2 regions of the Jeotgalibaca ciconiae genome follow, and region 1 is predicted to be linked to the other one. Evidence: predicted binding sites of a transcription regulator. Region 1 holds the regulator's gene; the other holds the start of a gene.
The links. The regulator NrdR, encoded in region 1, represses ribonucleotide reductase genes. The targets are predictions, from matches to a motif close to ACACNATATATNGTGT.
Positions count from the first base shown of each region.

Region 2: the regulator NrdR is predicted to act here: its motif matches at 4,567-4,582, upstream of nrdD (anaerobic ribonucleoside-triphosphate reductase).

Region 1 is NZ_CP034465.1:2,253,672-2,261,046, forward strand. Features, by position in the region: gene polA (DNA polymerase I) at 1-1,825, shown strand, start outside; gene mutM (DNA-formamidopyrimidine glycosylase) at 1,898-2,752, shown strand; gene coaE (dephospho-CoA kinase) at 2,756-3,349, shown strand; gene nrdR (transcriptional regulator NrdR) at 3,420-3,923, shown strand; gene EJN90_RS10495 (replication initiation and membrane attachment family protein) at 3,926-5,356, shown strand; gene dnaI (primosomal protein DnaI) at 5,356-6,282, shown strand; T-box leader at 6,343-6,575, shown strand; gene thrS (threonine--tRNA ligase) at 6,664-7,375, shown strand, end outside.
Region 2 is NZ_CP034465.1:1,143,935-1,151,309, forward strand. Features, by position in the region: gene nrdE (class 1b ribonucleoside-diphosphate reductase subunit alpha) at 1-1,163, opposite strand, end outside; gene nrdI (class Ib ribonucleoside-diphosphate reductase assembly flavoprotein NrdI) at 1,150-1,518, opposite strand; gene EJN90_RS05265 (glutaredoxin family protein) at 1,515-1,745, opposite strand; gene nrdG (anaerobic ribonucleoside-triphosphate reductase activating protein) at 1,759-2,313, opposite strand; gene nrdD (anaerobic ribonucleoside-triphosphate reductase) at 2,331-4,502, opposite strand; gene nfsA (oxygen-insensitive NADPH nitroreductase) at 4,703-5,452, opposite strand; gene mgsA (methylglyoxal synthase) at 5,512-5,940, opposite strand; gene EJN90_RS05290 (hypothetical protein) at 6,223-6,651, opposite strand; gene EJN90_RS05295 (general stress protein) at 6,676-7,239, opposite strand.

The DNA of each region.
Region 1 (7,375 bases):
ATTTTATCGTGAAATGAACTTTAATAGTTTCTTAAATGACCTGGACCATACAGAAGACGATCGATCGGATAGTTTTGAAGAGATTGTTTATGAAGCAGTGGAAACTATTACGGAAGATCATTTCAGTAATGAAATGGCTCTCTATGTAGAGATGTTGGAAGATAACTATCATTATGGGAAAATTGTTGCAATCAGCTGGGGAGATGAAAAGCATCTCTATACTGGGAAAGCAGAAGTCGTTCTGCAAAGTGACGAATTTAAAAATTGGGCGGAAGATCAAAGCAAAAAGAAATCTGTTTATGATGCAAAGCGTACGATTGCCATGCTTCATTATGCCGGGATCGAATTAAAAGGTGTGACATTCGATATGTTATTAGCCTCTTACATTATCAATACAAATGATAGCGGTCGTGATATTGCGGCAGTAGCCCAAGAATATCAGTATACAGATGTTTCTTTTGATGAGACCGTTTATGGAAAAGGCGCAAAAATCGCAGTTCCAGAAGACAATGCCATTCTATTTGAACATCTTGCTAGAAAAGTACAGGCCATTCTGAAATTGAAAACTCAACTAATTACAGAATTAGAAAAAAATAACCAATATGATTTATACTTTGAAATGGAATTACCGCTTGCAATGGTTCTTGCGGAAATGGAAATAACCGGTATCAAAGTAGAGCCTGAACAGTTGGAAAAAATGAAAGTTGAATTTTCTAAACGTCTGGAAGAGATGGAACAACAGATTTATGAAGAGGCTGGGGAAGAATTTAATGTCAATTCTCCTAAACAATTGAGCGTGATTTTATTTGAAAAAATGGGACTTACGCCGATTAAAAAGACAAAAACAGGTTATTCGACTGCAGTAGATGTGCTAGAAAAGTTAAGTGTGACTGTACCGATCGCTCAAATGATTCTGGATTACCGTCAACTTGCTAAACTTCAATCAACTTATGTAGAAGGTTTATTAAAATATATCAAGCCTGAAACAGGGAAAGTACACACCCGTTATATCCAAACATTAACACAAACGGGTCGTTTAAGTTCTACAGATCCAAATTTACAAAACATTCCCATCCGCATGGAAGAGGGAAGAAAGATTCGTCAGGCATTTGTTCCAGAAAAAGAAGGATGGAAGATATTTGCTTCAGACTATTCACAAATTGAGTTACGTGTGCTGGCACATATTTCTGGTGACGAACACATGAAAGAAGCTTTTATCGAAGGACAAGACATTCACACTTCTACCGCCATGCGTGTATTTGGCATTGAAAATCCAAAGGAAGTAGATGGAAACATTCGCCGCCAAGCCAAAGCTGTTAACTTCGGTATCGTCTATGGAATCAGTGATTACGGTCTTTCCCAAAATTTAGGTATTACTCGAAAACAAGCAAAAGAATTTATTGATCGTTATTTTGAGAAATATCCAGGTATTCAAGCGTTTATGGAAAGAATTGTGGAAGAGGCGAAAGAAAAAGGCTTCGTGGAAACATTATTCCACCGCAGAAGATACCTGCCGGACATCAAGAGCAGTAATTTCAATTTACGTTCATTTGCTGAACGAACGGCAATCAATTCGCCAATCCAAGGATCTGCCGCGGATATTATTAAAGTAGCGATGATTCGTATGCAAAAAGCAATTAAAGAAAAAAATCTTCAGGCAAAAATGCTCTTACAAGTACATGATGAGTTGATTTTTGAGTGCCCTGAAGAAGAAGTAGCAATACTAGAAGAACTCGTCCCGCAAATCATGGAAAATGCAGTTGATTTAACCGTACCGTTGCTTGTTGACAGCAATTACGGTGATAGCTGGTACGATGCTAAATAAATGAACTTGAAACAGGATAGAAAACAGATTATTTCTGTTTCCTATCCTGTTCATAATAAAGGAATGATAAGAATGCCAGAACTTCCAGAAGTAGAAGTTGTTCGAAGAGGGTTAAACCAAACGATTTCGAAAACTGTTATTACTGATGTTGATGTTTTTTGGAACCGGATGATTACACCACCTTTTTCTTCTGAAAAATTTAAAGAGGTCTTAATTGGCGAACAGATTCATACGGTTGAAAGAAGAGGGAAATATCTGATTTTTTTACTGGATCATTGGGCTATGATTTCTCACTTACGTATGGAAGGGAAATTTGAAGTTTCAAAAGCTGATGAGCCATTAAAAAAGCATACACATGTGGTATTTCATCTCAATGATAACCGTCAGCTAAGATACTTAGATGTACGGAAATTCGGACGTTTTGCTTTAGTTCCGATTGATAAACAGGATGAATATGGGCCGATTCAAAAATTAGGACCAGAACCAACTCCAGAAACCTTCAAAATATTAGATTTCCAAAATCGACTCTCAAAAACGAGCCGAGCAATCAAAACAGTTATTTTAGACCAACAGGTAGTAGCAGGGGTGGGTAATATTTATGCGGATGAATCATTGTTTGAAGCAAAAATTAATCCACAAAAGCCTGCAAATAAATTAAACGAAGAGGAAACCAAACACTTGCACGAAGCAATCATTGATGTCATCGGGCGTGCAGTGCAAGCAGGGGGTTCTACCATTCGTTCTTATAAGAATACCTTTGGTGAAGAAGGCCATTTTCAAGTCTTGTTGAATGTATATGGTAAAAAAAATGAAGCTTGTCCGCGCTGTGGAACACCGATTGAAAAAATTAAGGTTGGTCAAAGGGGGACCCATTTTTGTCCAAACTGTCAAATTTATATAGACGATGATAAAAAGGGGGCTCTCTAATCGATGTTTATCCTAGGATTAACCGGCGGAATTGCTAGTGGTAAAAGTACTGTTTCAAATTATTTAGCCAGTAAAAATATCCCTATTGTAGATGCTGATATCGGTGCTCGTGAAGTTGTAGAAGTAGGAACGGAAGGACTGCAGAGCATTGTTACCCATTTCGACAAGGAAGTTTTATCAGAGGATGGCAGTTTGAATCGCAAAAAGCTAGGAGCGATTATTTTTGATAATGAAACGAAAAGAGAATTGTTGAATCAGTTGCTAGGAACGAATATCCGTGAGTGGATTTTAACAAAAGTAGCTGATTATCGTCGACAAGATATCCCGTTACTCGTTTTGGATATTCCATTACTTTATGAAGCATCTTATCAAGAAGTTTGCGATGCTGTAATGGTCGTTTATACACCGCCTGAGATTCAACTAGAGCGATTAATAAAACGAAATGGATTAACCACAAAAGAAGCTCAAGACCGAATCAACAGTCAATTATCGATTGAAAAGAAGAAACAACTAGCAGATATTTTAATTGATAACAGCAACAAAATAGAAGATACCTATTTACAAATAGATGAATGGTTGGATAAAATGAAATTCTAAAACAATCCAAATAAAGACGGTTAATATGGTATACTTGCGGTAAAGAAATAGAGAGAAAGGGGTTAAGGAGATGCAATGTCCGAAATGTCACTATAATGGAAGCCGGGTCGTGGACAGCCGCCCCATCGATGATAATAACTCGATTCGTCGCAGACGAGAATGTGAGAATTGCCATCATCGTTTTACTACCTTTGAGAGAATTGAACAGTCACCATTGCTGGTTATCAAGAAGAATGGCACACGTGAAGAATTTAGTCGTGAAAAATTATTGCGTGGATTAGTTCGTTCAAGTGAAAAACGTCCGATTGCCTTGGAGCAACTGGAAGAAGTTGTCAATAAAGTTGAAAAAGAAATTCGTGCACTGGGTGAAAATGAAGTTTCAAGTCTGGAAATTGGCAAGCACGTAATGGATGAATTAGTAAAAATTGACGATGTGGCTTATATTCGTTTTGCGAGTGTATACCGCCAGTTTTCTGATCGCCAAACGTTTCTTGATGAGTTAAGAAAACTAGAAAAGAAAGACCCGGATGAAAACGAACCAGTGGATGCGTGGAATGATGGAGAGGATTCGTAAGAATGAGTTACCCTTGGAAAGATTTAAGCCCAAAAGATCCTTTGATTATCCGTCAAACCAATTTTATAACGAATATTGATAAAAAAATCATCACCTTTTTATATCAACCCATTATTGGACCGCAAGCTTATAGTTTATATATGACGTTATTGTCAGAAGTAGAAGAGGGCAGCTATCGTAGTGAACAGCGTCTTCATTCCGATCTTTTAACATTAGTGAGCGTTGGGATTCCTGAACTTTATCAAGCACGAGCACGATTGGAAGGGATCGGTTTGTTAAATACGTATTTGAAAGATGAATCTGACAAAACGTATATTTATGAGCCGTGCCCACCCCTTAGCAGTAAACAGTTTTTTGAAGATGACTTAATGAGAGTCCTTTTATTGGAACATATCGGCGAGAATAAATTACACTCTTTACAAAAAAAGTTCAGCTTTCCGATACTGGATAAAGCTGCCTATAAGAATATAACGAAATCATTTTTGGATGTTTATAATGTCTCTGCTGCTTCTTATCAGAAAAATGGTTTGATTGATCAAAAGGGACTAGCTTATATGGATGTAAATAATGGCAAGAAGCCACATTTGGACAATCAAACGTTCGATTTTAATTTGTTACAGCAATTGTTACAGAAAGAATTCTTTAGCAAAAATGCCTTAACAAAAGAAGTTCAAGAGAGCATTAACGTTTTTCATCATTTATTTGGAATAGATGAAATGGAAATGTCTCAATATCTTTTGAGAGCGACGGATTTAGAAACCGGAGAAGTGAATACAAAAGAGCTGGAACAAATCATTTTACAGTTATCTGTTAACAAACCGTATTCAAATCAGCGTATCCAAGATAAAGTGATGAGTACCATTGAACAGACAGAAACAAAAACAGAGAATCGGATAAAAGAGTTAACGAAAGCAGGTTTTTCAACGAGTGAAATCAAACTAATTTCACAAAGCGAGCGTATGACTCCTATCGCTTTTATTAGCAATATAAAAAAGCAGAAAAATGGAACGGTAACAGCTGCAGAGAAAAACTTGCTGACAGTTTTACTAGCTGAACATAAGTTGGAACCGGCCGTATTAAATATGCTCGTGTATTATTCGCTCGTTATTCAAAAACATCCAACGCTTATAAAGGCGATAGCGGAAACAATTGCCAATGATTGGACTCAGTCGAACGTTACCAAACCTGAGCAGGCAATTGAAAAAACAAAACAATTTGTTGGCCAGAAAAAAGCAGCTGCAGAAAAACGCGAAGAAAATCGTTCAGCTCGTTACTATGGGAAGAATGTTGTTCGCAAGGTGGAAAAACTGCCGGATTGGGCAAAAGATAATCAAGGACCAATCACGGAAGAGATGTTACCTGAAGATGTTCAGAAGAGATTCAATGAACGTTTGAAGAAATTTAGAAATAGTGGAAAGGCAGGAGATTCATGATGGATCATATTGGAAAAGGATTCCGAAATTATATGAGTCGTCCCGGTAATAGTGAGAAATTTGAAAAAATGGTTCAATCGATTCTTGCCGATTCCGATGTTCAGACGTTTTTATCGAACCATCAAGAACAAATTTCTCAAGAAATTATATCCAATAGTTATTCGAAGTTACATGAGTTTGTGCAAGAAAAACAGAAACTTGCTAAAGGGGAAGAAGGACAAAATCCCGGTTATATTCCTGAACTGGCATTGAATGCAGGATATATCGATGTAGTTTATATGCCAAGTCCAGAAACCATACGAAAAGAACGTGAGAAAGAATTAAGAAGCCGCATTAATTCCATTAATATTTCCAAAGACGCACGTTCGGCAACGATGGAAAAATTCCTGCCGACACAAGATCGCATGGAAGCTTTGGAATTGGCATTTGGTTTTGTTGAAGCGTATCATGAAAATCCAAAAGATTATCATAAAGCTTTGTATTTGCATGGACCTTTTGGAGTAGGGAAAACCTATTTACTTGGAGCGATTGCTTATGAGTTGTCCTTGCATGGTCATTTAACGACCTTGATGCACTATCCAACTTTTACACAAGAAATGAAAGCTTCAATTGCAGACAATAGTGTTCCTGAAAAATTAGATATTATCAAAAATAGTGAAATTTTAATGCTGGATGATATTGGTGCCGAAGTAAACTCTACTTGGATTCGAGATGAAGTTCTCGGTGTAATTCTACAGCATCGTATGCAAGAAAAGTTGCCGACTTTCTTCTCATCGAATTTAACTTTTAAAGAATTAGAAGGACATCTTCGGGTGGGAAATCGCGGAGAAGACGAACCGATTAAAGCAAAACGTTTGATGGAGAGAATCAAGTATTTATCAAAAGAAGTGACTATGACGGGGAAAAATCGTCGTTTGGAAGAATAATTTGATGAATTTCGCTTGCTTTTTGAAAAAGATAGTGGTTTAATATGGACAGATTATCATTATAAATCGTTGAGAAAGACATACAGAAGAAGCGCTTATTTTAAAGAGAGAGATGACTCGGTGAAACATCTCAATAACCTTTTTACTGGACCACTTTCGAGAGACTTTCTGAAATACTTATGAGTAAGAAAGACCGGGCACGCCCGTTACAGCGTTTGGAGAGTTATCAGACTACTTATTAGGACGATAACTGAATTTGGGTGGAACCACGTATAAAATTTAACGTCCCATTTCTGAGTGCGCTGCATTTAGGAATGGGATTTTTTTATTGTTTTATGCAAAAAGAAATCGTTCAGTATCAAAAAAGATGGAGGAAAAAAGATGTCAGAGATTAAAATTACTTTTCCAGATGGTAATGTGAAATCCTTTGAAAAAGGAATCACAGTGGAAGAAGTTGCCAAAAGCATCAGCAACAGTTTAGCGAAAAAAGGATTAGCCGGAAAATTCAATGGTGAATTAATTGATTATGTCCGTCCATTAACAGAAGATGGTACATTAGAAATCGTTACTCCTGACCATGAAGACGCACTAGGAATTTTACGTCATTCAAGTGCACATTTAATGGCGCATGCCTTAACTCGTTTGTTCCCGGGCATCCACTTTGGAGTAGGCCCGGCAATCGAAACAGGGTTCTACTATGATACAGATATGCCAGAACAGCTTGCAGAAGAACAACTGCCATTAGTAGAAGATGAAATGAAAAAAATTATTCGTGAAAATTATCCAATTGTTCGACGAGAAGTAAGTCGTGAAGAAGCGTTAGAAATTTTCAAAGAAGATCCTTATAAAGTGGAATTAATCACTGATTTACCAGAAGATGAAGTAATTACGGTTTACACCCAAGAGGAATTCACTGACCTTTGCCGCGGTATCCATGTTCCTTCTACAGGGAAAATTCAAGTATTCAAATTGCTTTCCTTAGCAGGAGCTTACTGGAGAGGGAACTCCGATAACAAAATGATGCAGCGTGTCTACGGAACAGCGTTCTTTAACAAAAAAGATTTGGCAGAATTCTTGAAAATGCGTGAGGAAG
Region 2 (7,375 bases), 1.1 Mb from region 1:
CACAAGTTACTCATAATAATACGTCCATCAATTGGATTTTCTCGATTTGCCGTATCGATGTTAATAATGTATGGATAACCTGCTTCGTTTTGTAAGTTCGAAATTTCTGTCTCTAACTCACGTGCATTAATTTTTGACTTGCGAATTTCAGGGTTATTTACCATATTGTCATATTCTGCTGTAATATCTACATAAGAGAAAGGTTCGCCATAAATCCGTTCTACGTCGTAAGGACTGAACAAATACATTTTTTCGTTATTTTTAATCAATTCATAGAACTTATCCGGAACTACCAGACCAAGTGACAATGTCTTGATACGAACTTTTTCATCCGCATTTTCTTTACGAGTTGCTAGGAAGTCAACGATATCCGGGTGGAAGACGTTCAAGTAAACAACTCCAGCACCTTGACGTTGTCCTAATTGATTCGCGTATGAAAACGAATCTTCATATAGCTTCATAATCGGAACAACACCTGCTGCAGCTCCTTCGATTCCTTTAATCGGATCGTTTTTCGCACGGATACTGGATAAATTGATTCCTACCCCGCCACCGCGTTTTGATAGTTGCAGAGCAGAGTTAATTCCACGACCGATAGAGTTCATGTCGTCTTCTAATGAGATTAAGTAACAAGAAGAAAGTTCTCCACGACGTTTTCTACCTGCATTCAAGAACGTTGGTGTTGCAGGTTGTAGACGTTGTGAAATCATTTCATCTGCTAAATTGTTGGCTAATTCTTCATCGCCATCTGCTAAATATAATGCGTTAAACGCAATACGATCTTCATAACGTTCTAAAATACGTTTGCCATCATTCGTTTTTAAGGAATATTGTTGATAGAACTTGTATGCGCCCATGAACGTATTGAAACGGAATTTTTTCGCATAAATACGTTTAAATAAGCTCTTAATAAATTCAAATGTATACTGTTCCATTAATTCTTCTTCTATATAATGATTATCTACCAGATAGTCTAATTTCTCTTTTAGGTTATGGAAGAAAACGGTATTCGGGTTTACGTATGTCAAGAAATACGTACGCACCGCTTCCGTGTCTTTTTTCAATTGGATTTTATTGTCTTTCGGAATATTCAATTGGTTATTTAATTCGAAGTAATTCGCTTCGATTTTTTTATTTGCGGGTATAATTTTAGGCGATTGCATTGATTTTCTCCTTTATTCGTTCGATATCTTTGCTCGTTCCAAAATATTCAAAACTATCTAGTAATGGTACTTCGTAATCACGAGCTAAGTCTTTTGCTGTGTATATATAGAGCGAGTCAAAATTTAAATTCCCACTCCCAATGACACCTTTACAAAAGGAAGCGTTATTGCCTGTGGACATAAAATCCCAAGCAATTTCAGTAACCTCTTTTTCGTAAGCTGGAGCGATAAACACAAAGGGCTCATTCACTTCTACGAATGGATCGGTTTGTGTAATCTCCAAAGACGGGTAGTCAGCTAAATTCTTTACAAACCGTCTGACATTTCCAGTAAGAGAGAAAAAAACGACTTTCATAAGCTACCAAAAAGCTCTTCTAGTTTTGCTGGTTGATGTCCACTGAAAACTTCTTCAGCTGTCTTTACAATTGGTAAAGCAGTAAAACCAGTTTCACGAGCTTCATCCATGTATACTTCGTTTTCTTCGATATTTTTCTCAACGAACGGCACACCGATCATTTGTAGATAACGTTTTGTATTTTTGCACATCCCGCAATTGTTTTTTGTATATAATGATACTTCCATGATAAATTCCTCCTTAATGATTCTCCCACAAAACGACTTGTTCTTGGGCAATGCTCTCTTTTACTTTTATGATACGTTGGTTTGAACTACCTCTAAATTGCAAGGTTAAATCTTTTTTTTCAAGTTCAAAACGGCCATCCACTAGTATATCAATCATTGATAATAACTCCAGCTTATCTGGCGTTTCCAGCATCATTTCTTCCCAGCTATAGCCAGTCCAACTCCAAATGTCCTTTGTATCACCAAAATTTTGACGAATTCTTTTTAGCAAAGGAATCAGGATATTGGTATTTAAAAAAGGTTCCCCTCCTAATAAGGTGAGGCCTTGGACATAATCAAATTCCAAATCTTTTAAAATTTGTTCCTCTAACTCTTCCGTGTAGGGTTTTCCGTATGTAAAAGATTGAGCTGCTTTATTATAGCAGCCTGGGCAGGCAAACAAACAACCACTTACGTAAATGCTGTTACGGACGCCCTCACCGTCAACGAAGTTAAAGGGTTTATAGTCTGCAACATATCCACGTGAATATTTTTCGGCAGTCCACTCACCAGGTGTTGGATTCCTCATTGGCTGTATTGCCTCCTTTACATATGTTTTTCTCTTGCAGCGATTTCTTTGTGACGTCCTCGAACCATTGGCCGTTTCTGCGGATTGCCTAAGTAACCACATGTTCTTTTCACTACATCACATGTATCTGGATTATGATTGCCGCATTGTGGGCATTCAAAACCGCGTTCAGTCGGGTTAAATTCGCCTGCATAACCACAGTCGTAACATTTGTCGATTGGCGTGTTGGTTCCTAAATATCCTACTTTATCATACGAATAATCCCATACAGCTTCCAGTGCCTTTGGGTTCTGACGAATATTCGGATACTCACAATAATGGATAAAGCCACCGGAACAATATTTTGGATAATCCTTTTCAAAATCTAATTTCTCAAAAGGAGTTGGTTTTTTACGAATATCATAATGAAAACTATTTGTGTAATATTCTTTATCCGTAATGTCTTTTATTTTACCAAATTTCTCTGTGTCCAGACGACAAAAACGATCGGTCAAGCTTTCACTTGGTGTTGAATAAACACTAAAATGATAGCCATATTCAATGCCCCAAGCATCACAGTTATTCTTTAATTTTTTCAAAATATCCAATGTAAATATTTTGGCTTCTTGGTTTGTTTCCCAATCTGGTCCATAGAATAAGGTTGCAACTTCATAAAGTCCAATGTATCCCAATGATACGGTTGCTCGTTTGTTTTTGAACAATTCATCTACTGAATCTTCTGCTTCCAATTTATGTCCCCATGCACCATTCATGTATAAAATGGGTGCATTTTCAGGTTTCGCTTCTTTTACTCGCTTCACGCGGTAAACAAGAGAATCTTTTACGATATTTACACGCTCTGTAAATAAATCCCAGAATGCTTCTTTATTTCCTTTTGATTCCAAAGCGATACGCGGTAGATTTAGCGTAACGACGCCTAGATTCATTCTTCCGCTACTTACATCATTGCCAGTTTCATCTTTCCATCCTTGCAAGAAAGAGCGGCATCCCATCGGAGCTTTATAAGAACCGGTTAATTCAACTAATTTGTCATAGTTTAAAATGTCCGGATACATTCTTTTCGTTGCGCATTCTACTGCTAACTGCTTGATGTCATAGTTCGGATCTGTTGATTTGTGGTTCACGCCATTCCGAATACCATAAACAAGTTTAGGGAAAATAGCCGTTCTTTTTTCTTTTCCAAGACCTTGGATACGAACGGTTAAAATTGCTTTTTGAATTTCACGCTCATATCGATTGGTTCCCAGACCAAAGCCAAAAGTAACAAAAGGTGTCTGCCCATTGGATGTATACAGTGTGTTTACTTCATACTCAAGACTTTGCATCGCATCATAAATGTCTTTTTTTGTCTTTTCCCAGCTGTATTCTTCACGGTGCTCAGGTATCACCCATTTTTCAGCATCTTTCATATGTTTTTGATAATTCATTTCCGCATAAGGACTAAGAAGTTCATCCACTCGGTCTGCACTCGTCCCACCGTACTGGCTGCTCGCCACGTTTGCAATGATTTGCGCCATTTGAGCAGCTGCCGTTTGAATCGATTTTGGCCGTTCCACTTCAGCGTTTCCAATTGAAAATCCATTTTCAAACATATATTTAAAATCAATCAAGCAGCAATTGGTCATCGGTGAGTAGGGATGGTAATCTAGATCATGAAAATGAATATCTCCTCTTAAATGTGCATTTTCCACATGGGGCGGAAGCATACGCAAGCCCATTGCTTTTGCCGTCACTCCTGCTGTTAGGTCACGAATAGTATTGTATACCCTGCTGTCTTTATTCGCATTTTCATTTAAAATGGTTTCGTCTGCATGAACCAATTGCTGGATACGAGATTCAATGTCGCGTTGCTCTGCTTTGTGTTCTTTTTTCCGAATCCGGTACTGATGATAAGCCGTTGCAATGTCTTCTAACCTCAAATCTCTTAGTGCAGATTCGACAAGCTCATGAATTTCTTCTGTTGAAATACTTTCTAAATTTTGCAAATAAATTTGATCTTTTACAAGTGATAATAACTCACTATTTTTCTTATTTTCCTGTATAATGGAAATTTGAGATACCCCGCTAGCTTGTAAAATAGCATCTTCGATTTTCTGTTCATTAAAGGGAACAATTCGTCCATCTGATTTTTTTACACTTAATTCTTCAAAGTAATCTTGCGTTCTTTCCTTATAAATCACACGATTCACTTGCTAAACCTCCTTTGTATAAAACAACGTCCATACAACATATAGTACTTAAGTCAATTAACAGATACCATATGTGGTGTTACATTTAGTTTAGCACAATGACATACATGAGTAAACGATAATAAATTGCCAAGATAAAAAACCTCTGAGAAACAGGAGACCCTCCTGTTTTCAGAGTTTTTTCTATTCATTTATTTGCTTTATTTTTTATTTAGTCCTTGAGCCTTGACAAAATCCTGCATGTACATACGTTTAGGATTTTCTAACGCCTTGCCAATTTGTTCCGTCCAGCTGTCTTGTCGCTCACCATTTGTCCGTTCATGATAATATTCCGTTGTCGTTGCGTTATATTCTTCTAGTTGTTTTTTATAAATCGTTTTATCTGATTCATAACGGTTTTCATGATAAATATGTTCTTTTGGCAACCGAGGCTTTCTGTCGTTAATGACTGAAGGGTAACCAATCGCCAGTCCGAATAACGGAATGCAATGCGAAGGAGTCTCTAATAGTTGGCTTACTTTTTCTAAATCATTCCGTATTCCACCAATGTAACAAATCCCTAATCCCATTGATTCAGCTGCAATGGCTGTATTTTGAGCAGCTAAAGCGGCGTCAATAAGCGCAACCATAAACATTTCTGTACTTTCAATCGCAGTAGTAACTTCTTTTTCTTCCATTTCGCCAATGATTTCATGCCGATGCAAATCGCCACAAAAAACAAAAAAATGTCCGCTATTGATAACAGTGTTCGAATTGATCGCTAACTTCGCTAATTCAGCTTTCTTTTCATCATCCGTAACACCAATGATCGAATAGGCTTGGACATAGCTTGAAGTGGAAGCTGCTTGGGCGCTACTCACCAATATGTCGATTTGTTCTTTTGTCAAGCTGCGCTGTTCAAACTCTCTTACAGAACGATGATTTAATATTGTTTCGATTGTTTTATTCAACCATTTTCCTCCTCAAAAAAGAAAAGCCGAGAATTTTTTCCCAGCGTCCTTTCTCTATTTTAATATCCTGGTGTTAACTCATCTTTTTCATCTGTATTATAAAAGTGTCGCCAGTCCAGGTAACCACTGTCTAATCCACGCAGGAGAACTTCCGCGGTTCCAATATTTGTTGCTAATGGAATTTCATAGACATCACACAAACGAATCAATGCCGTAACATCTGGTTCATGAGGCATAGCTGCCAAAGGATCACGTAAAAAGATTACCAAATCCATTTCATTTTGAGAAATCATTGCTCCAATCTGTTGATCTCCTCCAAGAGGACCTGACTTAAAACGATGCACTTCCAGTCCCGTCGCTTCCGAGACACGCAAACCCGTTGTCCCTGTCGCGAACAATTCATGTCCTTCCAAGACTGGCTGGTATGCCGTACATAAGCGAATCATCAAATCTTTTTTTCTATCATGTGCAATCAATGCTACTTTCATAAATACCCTCCTCATTATTACCATCTCCTTTTTAGTATACCATTATCTGGAGATTTTCTGGGATAAAGCAGAGGAAAAAACTTTCCAAAATTCGTTACAAACAATTCATATTTTCTTCATAATTAAGGACTATTATATAAATAAGCCAATCACAAACAATCTTTTTATTCTTTGCTCCTCCAAGTAAAGAAAACTCCTTAAAAAAGGCAACCTTCTAAACGAAGGTTGCCTTTTTGTATAGAAATATCTTGTATATCAGGGAAAGGACTCTATATAAAATTATCATCGTCTTCCAGTTGTTTTTCTTCCTAGGCTGAAGCTTGGTAAAATCGTTAGCCCTGCAACAAGCGGCAATATCTCTCCGATGTTTAATGTTGAAACCAGCCAAATAATGGTATGGGGCAAAGGGATAGAAACTTGTTGGATTACCATCGGCAGCACGGATAAAATGAAGCTGGGTATCGCTACAATGAAAAGAAGCGACGCATCATTTACCTTGAAGTTACTCCATAAAAATAAAAGGGAAAGATAGATTCCTGTTAAAAATGGAAGCAGAAAAACAATGCCATTATATAAAAAGAGATTATCATTCGCTATACGGAGCTGCCATAAAAATTGTTCTTCTATATAGTTTCTTCCCAAAATAAGTAAAACCAGCCCTGCTGCCCAGACAATCTTTCCTGTCCAAGATGAAAAATTGATGTTCCTCATTCGCTTACCTCTTTGTTTTAATAATTAATCAGTATGTGACTCATTGTCGTGCAAGTTGCCTTCATCGATGCTGTCCAACTCAATATTACTATCTAGTATTTCTTCTTTTCCAGTAGAAGTAATCACATTCGAGCGCATTGCATCCGTCATGTCCACAATTGTTTCTGCTTCATTTTCACTTGCGGAATTTCTCTCTTCCTTTTGACCAGGATTCCACTTTGCACCGTTTACCATTACCACGATACAACCGCGATTTAAATGATCTTGATAGGCATAAAGCGGGTCGTCATCTGTCCGATAATCCGGATCTGGTCTCCTAGCCGTATGACTTTCGATTGAAAATGCATTGGTTACTTTATCCCAAAGATTTTCATTTTCTTCTGTTCTTGGTTCAGGATCAGCCAACACTTGTTCTTCTGTACGAAAGGCTACATCTGTCTTTTCTGAATAAGTTGGAACGTAATCTTCACGTGTAACCAAAGTGATATCTTCATCGGAGAAATTTTTCTCTTTTAAGTCTTTTATTATATCCACTACTTCATCCACTGTATCAAAACAACCCAATACATAGCGATTTTGTGTTGTCATCTTTAGTCCTCCTCATTTTGTTTTCTTAATTTTATTATACCTTGTTTAAATTTCCAACCAAAGTAATACCTATTTCTCTTCTATATAGGTCTAAATAATATTGGTTTGTTTATTTTTTTGTTATGATGTGGAAAAG